Regions from separate parts of the Microbacterium sp. CCNWLW41 genome, predicted to be linked through region 2. Evidence: riboswitches for the same ligand, from Rfam matches in the RefSeq annotation. Region 2 holds a riboswitch; the other holds the start of a gene.
What was found. Region 2 has a riboswitch for thiamine pyrophosphate ahead of thiM (hydroxyethylthiazole kinase). Riboswitches for the same ligand answer to the same signal wherever they lie in the genome.

Region 1 (5,454 bases), on a different contig from region 2:
AGGCGAGCTGGTCTTTGTCGAATGGAACGGATCGACATGGACGATCGTATACGAGTTCAGAGCCGTAGCAGCGTTCGCCACAAACTCTGACAAACTGATCTCGACATATCCCACCCGACACGCCACCTGCTGATGGATGCGAAGGGGGTTCCTGATTGGATCTCAGAACCCCCTTCGAACTTCAGCTCTCAGCCACACTTCGGCACGCAAATCGTCCCACACGGCCTCGCCCTCCTGGAGCCATTTTCGATGTGCCTCCGAGTGCTCCCATGTGGCGCTCAAGCCGAAGTGCTCCTGCCAGTCGCTCTGCCAACTCGCAAGCCGAGCTCGTAGGGCGCTCGAAACGCCTAGTCCAACCAGATCGCGATCGGAAAGCGGTCCTTCCGAGTCCCAAACTGGGGAGTGCCGACCGATCTCAGGTCGGAGGGTGAGCATTTTCACCTTGCCGTCGCGTCGTCGGGCCTCACGTCCGGCCGCCATTTCATCGCTGACGGCGTCTGGCACGTCGATCTCGACCCAGGAAACAGCATCAACGACCCGTCGCCAGATCACCATCGCATCAGGGTATCCACCCATCGATCAATCCACCACGCCGTCCGCCGCCGGATCGAGGAGCTTCTGACGGTTCCCCTCGACCCGCCCGCCTGACGACGGGACCCGGCACGGTCAGGACCAGATGAAGCGGAACGTCCCCGCCGCGACCGCGGCGGCCAGCGCGGCCGCCATGATGGCGAGACCGCCGAGGAGGGCGACGGCATCGCGAAGGGACAGGCGGGACGGACGCGACCAGGTCCGCGGGATCCCGGACCCGAACCCGCGCGCCTCCATCGCCATCGCCAGCTTGGTGCCCCGGCGCACCGCGAACACGAGCAGCACGAACGCCATCGACGCGACCCGGCGGATCACCCCCCGGTCCCCCACACCGCGGGCGCGCCGGGCCAGGGACATGGTCCGCCAGTCATCCACGAACAGGCCGAGCATGCGGGTCCCGGCGAGGACTCCCAGCACGAACCGGCTGGGCAGGCGCGCGACCTGCGCGAGCGCGTCCGCCAGCTCCGTGGGATCGGCCCGGCCGAACAGCAGGATCGTGGGCAGACCGAGCGCGATCACCCGGATGCTCACCGCGACCGCGAGCTGTATCGACCCCTCGCTGATCGCCGCGACGCCGAACGTCCAGAACACCCGGCCCTCGGGCTCGGCGTAGAGGAGCATGCTCACGCCGGCGACGGGGGCGACGAGCAGGAGCAGCGACAGCCGCGTCAGCACCGTCCGGTAGGAGAGTCCGGTCAGGGGGACGCACAGCAGCTGCAGTCCGATCGCGACGAGACCGCTCACGACGTCGATCGACGCGAACAGCGGGATCGACAGCACCAGGGCCAGGAGGATCCGGGTGACGGGGTTGACCCCGGAGATCCAGCCGCGCGGGGCCTCCTCCCCCGGCGTCGGCACCGGGAGCGCGACGTCACGTGGCGAGCGGACCGGTGCCGTCATGCCGCCCTCCCGAGCCCCGTATCGGCACGGGCGAGGTCGACGCGGCGACCGCCGAGCAGATCGACCACGGCCTCGTCGTGGGTGACCGCGACGATCGACGTGCCGCGCGCAATCTGCTCCTGCAGGAGCCGGACGAGCTCGATCCATCCCCGCCGGTCCTGCCCGAACGTGGGTTCGTCGAGGACGATGACCGAGGGCGACGCCGCGAGCGCGGTCGCCACCGAGAGCCGACGCTTCTGACCGCCGGACAGGGTGAACGGGTTGGCGGCGGCGAGCGGGGCGAGGTGCAGCCGTTCGAGGAGCTCGCCGACCACCGTGTCGATCCGAGCGGCGTCCCATCCGAGCGCCTTCGGCCCGACAGCGAGCTCGTCGCGCACGGTCTGCGTGAGGAACTGGTGCTCGGGCTCCTGGAAGACCGTCCCGATCCGGGTCAGCAGCTCGCGCGACGACCAGGAGATCGGCTGTAGTCCCTTGCGTCCGCGCAGCGCCTCGTCCGCGAGGACCTCGCCGGAGAGCGGGCGCAGGAGCCCGGCGAGGGTGAGCGCGAGGGTCGATTTGCCTGCCCCGTTGGGGCCGGTCACCACCGTGGCCGCCCCGGCCGGGACGGCGAGGTCGAGTCCGGTCCGCACCGGGCGACGCCCGTCCCTGCTCACCGCGAGATCGACGGTCCTGAGGATCGCCGGGTCCGCCTCACCCGCGGCGGGCAGGGCCGCAAGGCCGGTCGGACGGCCCGGGATCCAGACGCCCGCAGCCGCGAGCGCGTCGCCGTGGCGGGCGAACACCTCCGCGGGTGGGCCGTCGGCGAGCAGCCCCCCGTCGGCGGCGAGCACGATCACGCGGGTCATCAGGTCCGCCCACACCGGCGTGCGGTGCTCCACGATGACGGCCGTCGCCCCCGTCTCGGCGAGGACCCTTTCCACGCTGGCACGGATCCCGGTGACGCCGTCCGGGTCGAGGTTGGCCGTCGGCTCGTCCAGCAGGAGCAGTCCCGGGCGCATCGCGAGCGCGCCGGCCAGGGCCAGCCGCTGCTTCTGACCGCCGGAGAGGGCCGCCGTCGGTCGCTCGAGCGGGACGTCGAGCCCGACCGCGTCGAGCGCCTGCGCCACCCGGACGGGGATGCTCGCGGCGGGAACGCCCAGGTTCTCGCAGCCGAACGCGACATCGTCGCCGACCTTCGACAGGACCACGCCCGCGTCCGGGTCCTGGAGCACCAGGCCGATGCGGCCGCGGCGCTGCTCCGGGTCGGCGCCGTCGACGTGCAGCAGACCGGCGCGCTCGCCCTCGTCGGCGTCACCGAGCAGCCCCGCCATCCCGGCGAGCAGCGTCGACTTGCCCGCCCCGGAGGCGCCGAGGAGCAGGACGCGCTCGCCCGGCTCGATCGTGAACGAGACGTCGCGGACCGCGGGCAGGCGCCGTCCGGCGTAGCGCCACCCCCAGCCGTCGGCGACGACCCGTACGGGCGTCGTCACGTCAGACCTCGCGGCGCCGCTCGCGCCCCGCGGCGAAGCGGCTGAGCGCTCCCGTCGCGGCCAGCGCGCGCACCAGCAGCCAGCCGACGAGCCCCGCCAGCAGCGCTCCGGACACGACCACGCAGCCCAGGTAGATCGCGTTGAACTCGACCGACTTCAGGATGTTGGGCGAGCTGCCGTAGAAGAGCTCGAAGACCCACGCCGCGGCGCCCGCGCCGATGCCCGCGAGTGCGGCGACCGGCAGCGTGAAGCGGCGGTAGAGGAAGAGCGCGAAGACGAGCTCGGCGCCGAGGCCCTGCACGAGTCCGGACAGGACTGTGGAGACGCCCCAGACGTTGCCGATCATCATCGAGACGATGGCCGCCACCAGCTCCACGACGAGCGCCGCGCCGGGCTTGCGGATCACGAGGCCGCCGACGACGCCGCCGATCAGCCAGATCCCCACGGCGATGCCGCCGAGACCGGGCGTGAGGCCGTCGGCGGCGGTGAACCAGGCGTAGCCGACGGTGTTCCAGACCCAGAAGACGAGGCCGAGGGCGACGCCGAGCACGGCGGCGACGACGATGTCGACGACCCGCCAGCGCAGGCTCCTCGTCCCCGTGGCAGTGACGACGGCGGATGCGGACGTGTTCATAGAGACTCCTCCCTGCGCCGGCATGATCCGGATCAGGTTCGACGGTCGAAGCGCGGATCGCTTCCTCTCAGCCCGGCTCGCCGGACTCCCGTGGTGTCCGCCCATCCTACCGCGACGCCCCGGTCGTTGAGCGACACTTCGACTCGCTTCGCTCGCTCAGTGCAGGTCTCCGCGGGACGAAACGCCCCGCCCTCGTCGCGGCGGTCGCGCAGGGCCCGGCCGGTACGGTAGATGCCGTGACGAACAACGACCACGGATCGACCCCGAACGCGCCCGCCGAGGCGCCCGAGGAGGCGTCCGCGGTCGCCGTGACCCGGGAGGACGCCGACGCGACGGACCCGACGCCGGACCACGCCCCCGCGCCCGTGGCCCTCGCCGCGCCCGCTTCTGAACGCGCCGCCCCGCCGGCGGACGGGTTCGCCGACGGCCCGGCGCCCGAGACGGACGCCCTGTCGTGGGTCGACATCGAGCGTCTCGCCTCCTCGACGGCGACAGGATCCTCGGCCACGGCCGGAGCGCGAGGCGACCTGCTCAGCGGCGCACCGCAGCGCCCGGCTCGCCGCGCCGCCGTCCTGGCACCGCTCGGAATCCTCGTCACCCTCGGCGCGGCCTATGCCGGGACCACTGCCCTGTGGCCGCTGACCGCGATCGCGCCGACCGTCTCCTCCGCCGCGTTCGAGCCGGCCCCCGCCGATCCGGCTGCCCTCACCTGGCCCGTCTTCGGAAGCGCCGCCCTCGCCGTGGATGGGATCGGCACCGCAGCGTCGGACGAGGAGCAGGTGCCCATGGCGAGCATCACCAAGCTCGTCACGGTGCTCGCCGCCCTGGACGCGCTGCCCCTCGCACCGGGCGAGCAGGGCCCGTCGTTCGCCTTCACCGCGGAGGACAGCGCGGAGTACTGGCGGTACCGCGAGTCGGATCAGTCCTCGCTCGACGTCCCCGTGGACGGCTCACTCACCGAGTATCAGCTGCTCCAGGGCATCCTGCTGGGTTCGGCGAACAACTATGCGGACCGGCTGGCGCGCGAGATCTGGGGATCCGACGCCGACTTCGTCGCCGCGGGCGAGCAGTGGCTGCGTGTGCACGACATCTCCGGCATTTCTCTGCAGAATCCCTCGGGGTTCGGGTTCGGCAACGAGTCCACGCCGCGGGCCCTCATCGACCTCGGACGCCAGGCGCTGAGCCACCCCGTCGTGGCGGAGATCGTCGCGACGCCGGCCGCGGAGATCCCCGGAGCGGGCCTGGTCCAGAACTCGAACAAGCTGCTCACCGACGCCGGCGTCGTCGGTGTGAAGACGGGCACCATCGGCGACGGCGACGACACCCTGTACAACGTCCTGACCGCCAAGGACATCCCCGTCGGAGAGACCACGGTCCGCGCGTACGCCTCGGTGCTCGGCCAGCCCGACGACGACTCCCGCTACGACGTGAGCCGCACGCTGTACTCCGAGCTCGAGGCGGCCCTGTCCGCACAGGCCCCGACCGTCACCCGGGGCACGGTCCTCGGCACGGTCGAGACCCGGTGGGGGGCCACGGCCCCGCTCGTCGCCGCCGAGGACGGCCGCGTGGTCCTGTGGAACGGCGCCCTCGCATCGGCGACCAGCCGTCTCGCGCTCGGCGACGACTGGGACACCGGGGGCGAGGCCGGCTCCCTCGCCCTGAAGGGCCCGCTGAACACGGTGGAGGTTCCCGTGGAGCTCGGCGAGGACCTCGCCGGCCCGGGCTTCCTCTGGCGCCTCACGCACCCCGTCGAGCTGTTCGGTCTCGCCCCGGCCGACTGATCCGCCGCCGCGCCGGGGAGACACCCGCGCGCCCGCGGGCGCCGCGAGCACCCCTCGGCCCCTCCTCTTCCTCTACACC
Region 2 (5,454 bases):
CGGTGCGGTCCTTCCCGGTCCCTTCCCCATCGCGGCACGAAAGACCTACGGTCACGTCTCGGACGGCATGATCGCCTCGGCGCGCGAGCTGGGCCTGGGCGACGAGCACAACGGGATCCTCATCCTGTCCGAGCTCGGCGTCGACGCGCCCGTCGGCACGGACGCGATCGGCCTGCTCGGCCTGGACGACGTCGCGGTCGAGATCAACGTCACCCCGGACCGGGGATACGCGTTCTCGCTCCGCGGCGTCGCCCGAGAGTACGCCCACGCGACCGGCGCGGCCTTCCGGGACCCCGCCGAGCGGGACTTCGCCGAGCTGCAGCCCGGCTCTGGCCACGCCACCGTCGTGGACGACCGCGCCCCCATCCGCGGACGCGTGGGGGCGAGCGAGTTCGTCACGCGCGTGGTGCGGGACGTCGACCCCTCACGCCCGACGCCGCCGTGGATGATCGCCCGGCTCGCTCTGGCGGGGATGCGCTCGCTGGGCGTGCTGATCGACATCACGAACTACGTCATGCTCGAGCTCGGCAACCCCATCCACGGCTACGACCTGGACAAGCTCCGGGGCGACATCACGGTGCGTCGCGCCCAGCCGGGAGAGAAGCTGACGACGCTCGACGGACAGGAGCGCACCCTCCATGGGGAGGACCTGCTGATCACGGACGAGTCCGGTCCCATCGGCCTCGCGGGCGTGATGGGCGGTGGCACGACCGAGATGGGCGACACCACCCGGAACGTTCTGATCGAGGCGGCCACGTTCGACCCGACGACGATCGCGCGCACGGCTCGGCGGCACAAGCTGCCGAGCGAGGCGTCCAAGCGGTTCGAGCGCGGCGTCGATCCGCTCATCCCGTTCGTGGCGGCGCGTCGCGTCGCCGATCTCATGGTCGAGCTCGCCGGCGGAACGCTCACCGACGAGGGGGGTGCCCTGTTCGCCGAGGTGGTCGTCGAGGGCATCGATCTGCCCGCAGGGTTCGTGCCCGGACTCATCGGCGTGGCGTACTCGGACGACGAGATCGTGGGCGCTCTGGAGACGATCGGCGCGGAGGTCTCGGCCACGGACACCGGGTGGCAGGTCATCCCGCCGACCTGGCGGCCCGACCTCACGGACAAGTGGACGCTGGCGGAGGAGGTCGCGCGCATCCACGGCCTGGATCGGATCGGCTCCGTGCTGCCCACCCCGCCGTCCGGCCGCGGCTACACCCCGCTGCAGCGGGGACGACGCCGCGTCCTGAACGCCCTGGCCGCGGGCGGCTTCGTCGAGACGCCGTCCTTCCCGTTCACGACGCAGGAGCAGAACGACCTGCACGGATCCGCTGACGGCTCCCGCATCGCGGGGGTCCGCCTGGCGAACCCGCTGGACGGACAGGCGCCGTACCTGCGTCGCTCGCTCGTCCCCGGCCTGCTGCAGACCGCGCATCGCAACATCTCGCGCGGCCTCACGGACCTCGCGATCTTCGAGGCGGGGGCGGTCTTCCTGCCCGTGGACGGGGTGACCTACGGCACCGACGCCGTCCCGCCGCTGGGGGAGCGGCCCTCGGACGAGACGCTGGCGGCGCTGAACGCGTCGATCCCGCCGCAGGCTCGGCACCTCGCTGTGCTGCTCACCGGCAACGTGTCCCCGCGTCAGCCGGGCCGCCCGGCGGAGGCGGCGGGGATCGCGGACGGCCTGGATGCGGTGCGCCTCATCGCCGTCGCGGCAGGCGTGGAGATCGAGGTCGCACAGGGACGCCGAGAGGCGCTGCACCCCGGACGGACCGGTGTCCTCACCGTGCGCGGCGAGGAGGTGGGCTATGTCGGCGAGCTGCACCCGCAGGTCGCCGCCGACGCGGACCTCCCGGGGCGCGCGGTCGTGCTCGAGATCGACCTGGACCGCGTGCTGTCCCTGACCGGTGAGCGGATCGTGGCGGCGTCGCTGTCCACCTTCCCGGCGGCGACGCAGGACGTCTCGCTCGTCGTCCCCGTCGAGACGCCCGCGGCGCACGTGCGCGCCGCGCTCGCGGAGGGCGCCGGCACGCTGCTGGAATCGCTGCGTCTCGTGGACGACTATCGCGGCGAGGGCGTGGGGGAGGGCGAGAAGAGCCTGACCTTCGCGCTCCGCTTCCGTGCCGACGACCGCACGCTGACCGCCGCCGAGGCGACGGAGGCGAAGCTGGCCGGCGTCCGCGTCGCCGCCGAGCGATTCGGGGCGACCATCCGCGACTGATCCCGTCCGTCGGGCGCGGTGCTGCGGCCGGCGCCCGTGTGCCGCGGATACGGTCGGGGGATGACAGATCTCGTCCCCCACGTGACCGCGCGCACGGCGCCGGACGGTGCCCGTCCCCTGGGGCGGGCGCCCTTCCTCGCTCCCGGCACCCAGGTCGACTGGCACTACCGCAAGCCCGGTTGGCGGGACGGTGACGCGTCCAGCATCGCCCCGATGCGTGTCGTTCGGGACGACGAGCGCGGGCTGGTCGCCTGGCTCGCCCCGGGGACGCTCCTGGAGGGGATGGGCGGACCGGACGGCCGACGGATCCGCACGGTCCCGCTGGAGAGGCGCTGGCTGGAGCCGCGCACGCGGATCGTGGAGGAGTGGTGGGGCAACGGCGTCCTGCGCATCGCCCCGACGGCCACACCCTGGTCCGTCTGGCTGTTCTGGGCGGTGGCCGGGACGGCGGACGACCCCGATGCGTGGGAGTTCGCGGGGTGGTATGTGAACCTCGAGAACGCCCATGAGCGGGTCGGCGCCTCGACCTTCAGCTCGGACCATGTGCTCGACGTGGAGATCGGGGCGGACGGCACGATCGGTCTCAAGGACGAGGACGAGCTGGTGGAGGCGATCAGGCAGGGGAGGATCGCGCCGGACGAGGCGGAGCTCATCCGTGCGCACGCGGACGCCGCCATCGCGTCGTTCCGCGAGGGGGCGTGGCCGTTCGACCCCGAATGGACGCGCTGGCGTCCCGATCCGGACTGGACGACCCCTCGGCTCACGGACCTCCCTCCCGCGCGGTCGGTGTGAGGCCCGCCCCGCCGACTCCTCGGGATCGCTAGACTGCGAGCAGTGACACGGGGTGCCGCATCGCGCGGCTGAGATCACACCCGTCGAACCTGATCTAGTTCGTACTAGCGAAGGGATGTCGCGTGAGCGATCGTCTGCGTCCATCGTCCGCCGGGCCCGTGGCCGAGGCCACCGGGGATCTCCTCCGCGCACTGCGCGAGAGCCCGCCTCTGACCCAGTGCATCACCAACGCGGTCGTGACGGGGTTCACCGCGAACGTGCTGCTCGCGCTGGGAGCCGCTCCCGCCATGACCGACATCGTCGGGGAGGCCGGGATGTTCGCCGGGATCGCCTCCGGACTCCTGGTGAACCTCGGCACGCCGACGCCGGAACAGCGCGCCGCGAGCGTGGAGGCCGTCGGCGCCGCACGGACCGCCGGGACCCCGTGGGTGCTGGACCCGGTCGCGGTCGGCGCACTTCCGGTCCGCACGGCGCTGGCGCGCGACCTGGTCGCGATGCGTCCCACGGCCGTGCGCGGGAACGCCTCGGAGATCCTCGCCCTTGCGGGCCGCGGCGGCGGGGGACGCGGCGTCGACGCGATCGACACGACCGAGGCCGCGGCGGACGCGGCCGCCGACCTCGCGAGGCAGCACGGATGCGTCGTGGCCGTCTCGGGCCCCGTCGACCTCGTGGTCGACGGCGAGCAGAGCATCCGGATCGCGAACGGCGACGTGCTGCTCACCCGCGTCACGGGCGGCGGATGCGCCCTGGGCGCGGTCATGGCGGCGTTCCTCGGCACCGCGCGAGGCACCGGACACACCCCCGTGACGGCGGTGGCGGCGGCGACGCTCGCGTACACGATCGCGGCCGAGGACGCAGCGCGGGAAGCGAGCGGACCGGGGTCCTTCGCGGTAGGGCTTCTCGATGCGTTGGCCTCGCTCGATCCTGCCTCCGTGGCGGAGCGCGCGCACACGACCTCGGCGTTCGCGCCGGAGGCGACGGCATGAGCGGCCTGGACCCCCGCGACCTCGCCCTCTACCTCGTCACGGATGCGGCGCTGTCCGGGCCGCGCGGCGTCGCCCACGTCGTGGCCGCCGCCGTCGACGGCGGGGTGCGGATCGTGCAGCTCCGAGAGAAGCACGCCCCCGACGCCGCGGTCGCCGCCCAGCTCGTGGAGCTCTCCGACGTCATCGGCGGCCGGGCGCTCCTGCTCGTCGACGACCGCATCGACGCGGCGGTGGAAGCGCGTCGACGCGGGGCGCGCGTCGACGGGGTCCATCTCGGGCAGTCGGACGCGTCCGTGCTCCGCGCGCGGGAACTGCTCGGGCCGGATGCCGTCATCGGGCTCACCGCGAACACCCGCGCGCATCTCGACGGCGTCCGCGCGCTTCCCGAGGGGACCGTGGACTACCTCGGCGTGGGCGTCATCCGGCCGACGGCGACCAAGCCGGATCATCCGCCCGCGCTCGGAGTCGACGGCTTCGCCGCCCTCGCCGCCGAGAGTCCGGTGCCGTGCGTGGCGATCGGCGGGATCACCGCCGAGGACGTGCCGGCCCTGCGCGCCGCGGGCGCTGCCGGCGTCGCCGTGGTGTCGGCGCTCTGCGCGGCGCCGGATCCCCGCGAGGCCGCCCGGGAGCTGCGTCGGCGCTGGCGGCGCCCCGGTCCCGCCCGCGTCCTCAGCATCGCCGGCAGCGATCCCTCCGGAGGCGCGGGGATCCAGGCCGACCTGAAGTCCATCGCCGCGCACGGCGGGTACGGGATGGCGGCGATCACGGCGCTGACGGCCCAGAACACGCGGGGCGTCCGCGGGGTCCACGTGCCGGACCCCGTCTTCCTGCGTGCGCAGCTCGACGCGATCGCCGACGACATCGAGATCGACGCCGTGAAGATCGGCATGCTCGCCACCTCCGAGGTGATCGAGACGGTCGGAGACTGGCTGGCGCAGTCGCGTCCGCCGGCGGTGGTGGTGGATCCGGTGATGGTGGCCACGAGCGGTGACCGGCTGCTGGACGCCCGCGCCGAGCGGGCGCTCACCGAGCTGCTCCGCCGGGCCGATCTGATCACCCCCAACCTCGCCGAGCTGGCGGTGCTCACCGGCGAGCCGACGGCGCCGACGTGGACCGCGGCGCTCGCGCAGGCCGGGCGCCTTTCCGCCACGCTGGACGTCGCGGTCCTGGTGAAGGGCGGCCACCTCCCCGGTGCCGATGCGCCCGACGCCCTGGTGCGCGGCAGCGACGTCCGCGAGTTCCCCGGTCACCGCATCGAGACCACGGCCACGCACGGCACCGGGTGCTCCCTGTCGGCGGGCATCGCGACCCGCCGCGCTCGCGGGGAGGACTGGCCCGAGGCGGTCAGGCGGACGCGGCAGTGGCTGCGGGACGCGCTTCGGGGCGGCGAGTCCCTGGGCGTGGGGGCGGGACACGGACCCGTTGACCACTTCGTCGGGCAGCACCCTGCGGCGGACGCGCGGGAGATCG

Region 1: it holds a riboswitch for thiamine pyrophosphate, as region 2 does, so the genes downstream of both, V6R91_RS11010 (ECF transporter S component) here and thiM (hydroxyethylthiazole kinase) in region 2, are expected to answer to the same signal.

The regions. Positions count from the first base shown of each region.
Region 1 covers NZ_JBAOJP010000002.1:678,766-684,219, reverse strand. The annotation lists gene V6R91_RS11030 (hypothetical protein) at 1-133, shown strand, start outside; gene V6R91_RS11025 (hypothetical protein) at 403-648, shown strand; gene V6R91_RS11020 (energy-coupling factor transporter transmembrane component T family protein) at 667-1,491, opposite strand; gene V6R91_RS11015 (ABC transporter ATP-binding protein) at 1,488-2,960, opposite strand; gene V6R91_RS11010 (ECF transporter S component) at 2,962-3,594, opposite strand; TPP riboswitch at 3,587-3,696, opposite strand; gene V6R91_RS11005 (D-alanyl-D-alanine carboxypeptidase family protein) at 3,831-5,375, shown strand.
Region 2 covers NZ_JBAOJP010000022.1:8,114-13,567, reverse strand. The annotation lists gene pheT (phenylalanine--tRNA ligase subunit beta) at 1-2,206, shown strand, start outside; gene V6R91_RS36225 (DUF402 domain-containing protein) at 2,267-2,998, shown strand; TPP riboswitch at 3,037-3,131, shown strand; gene thiM (hydroxyethylthiazole kinase) at 3,121-3,984, shown strand; gene thiD (bifunctional hydroxymethylpyrimidine kinase/phosphomethylpyrimidine kinase) at 3,981-5,454, shown strand, end outside.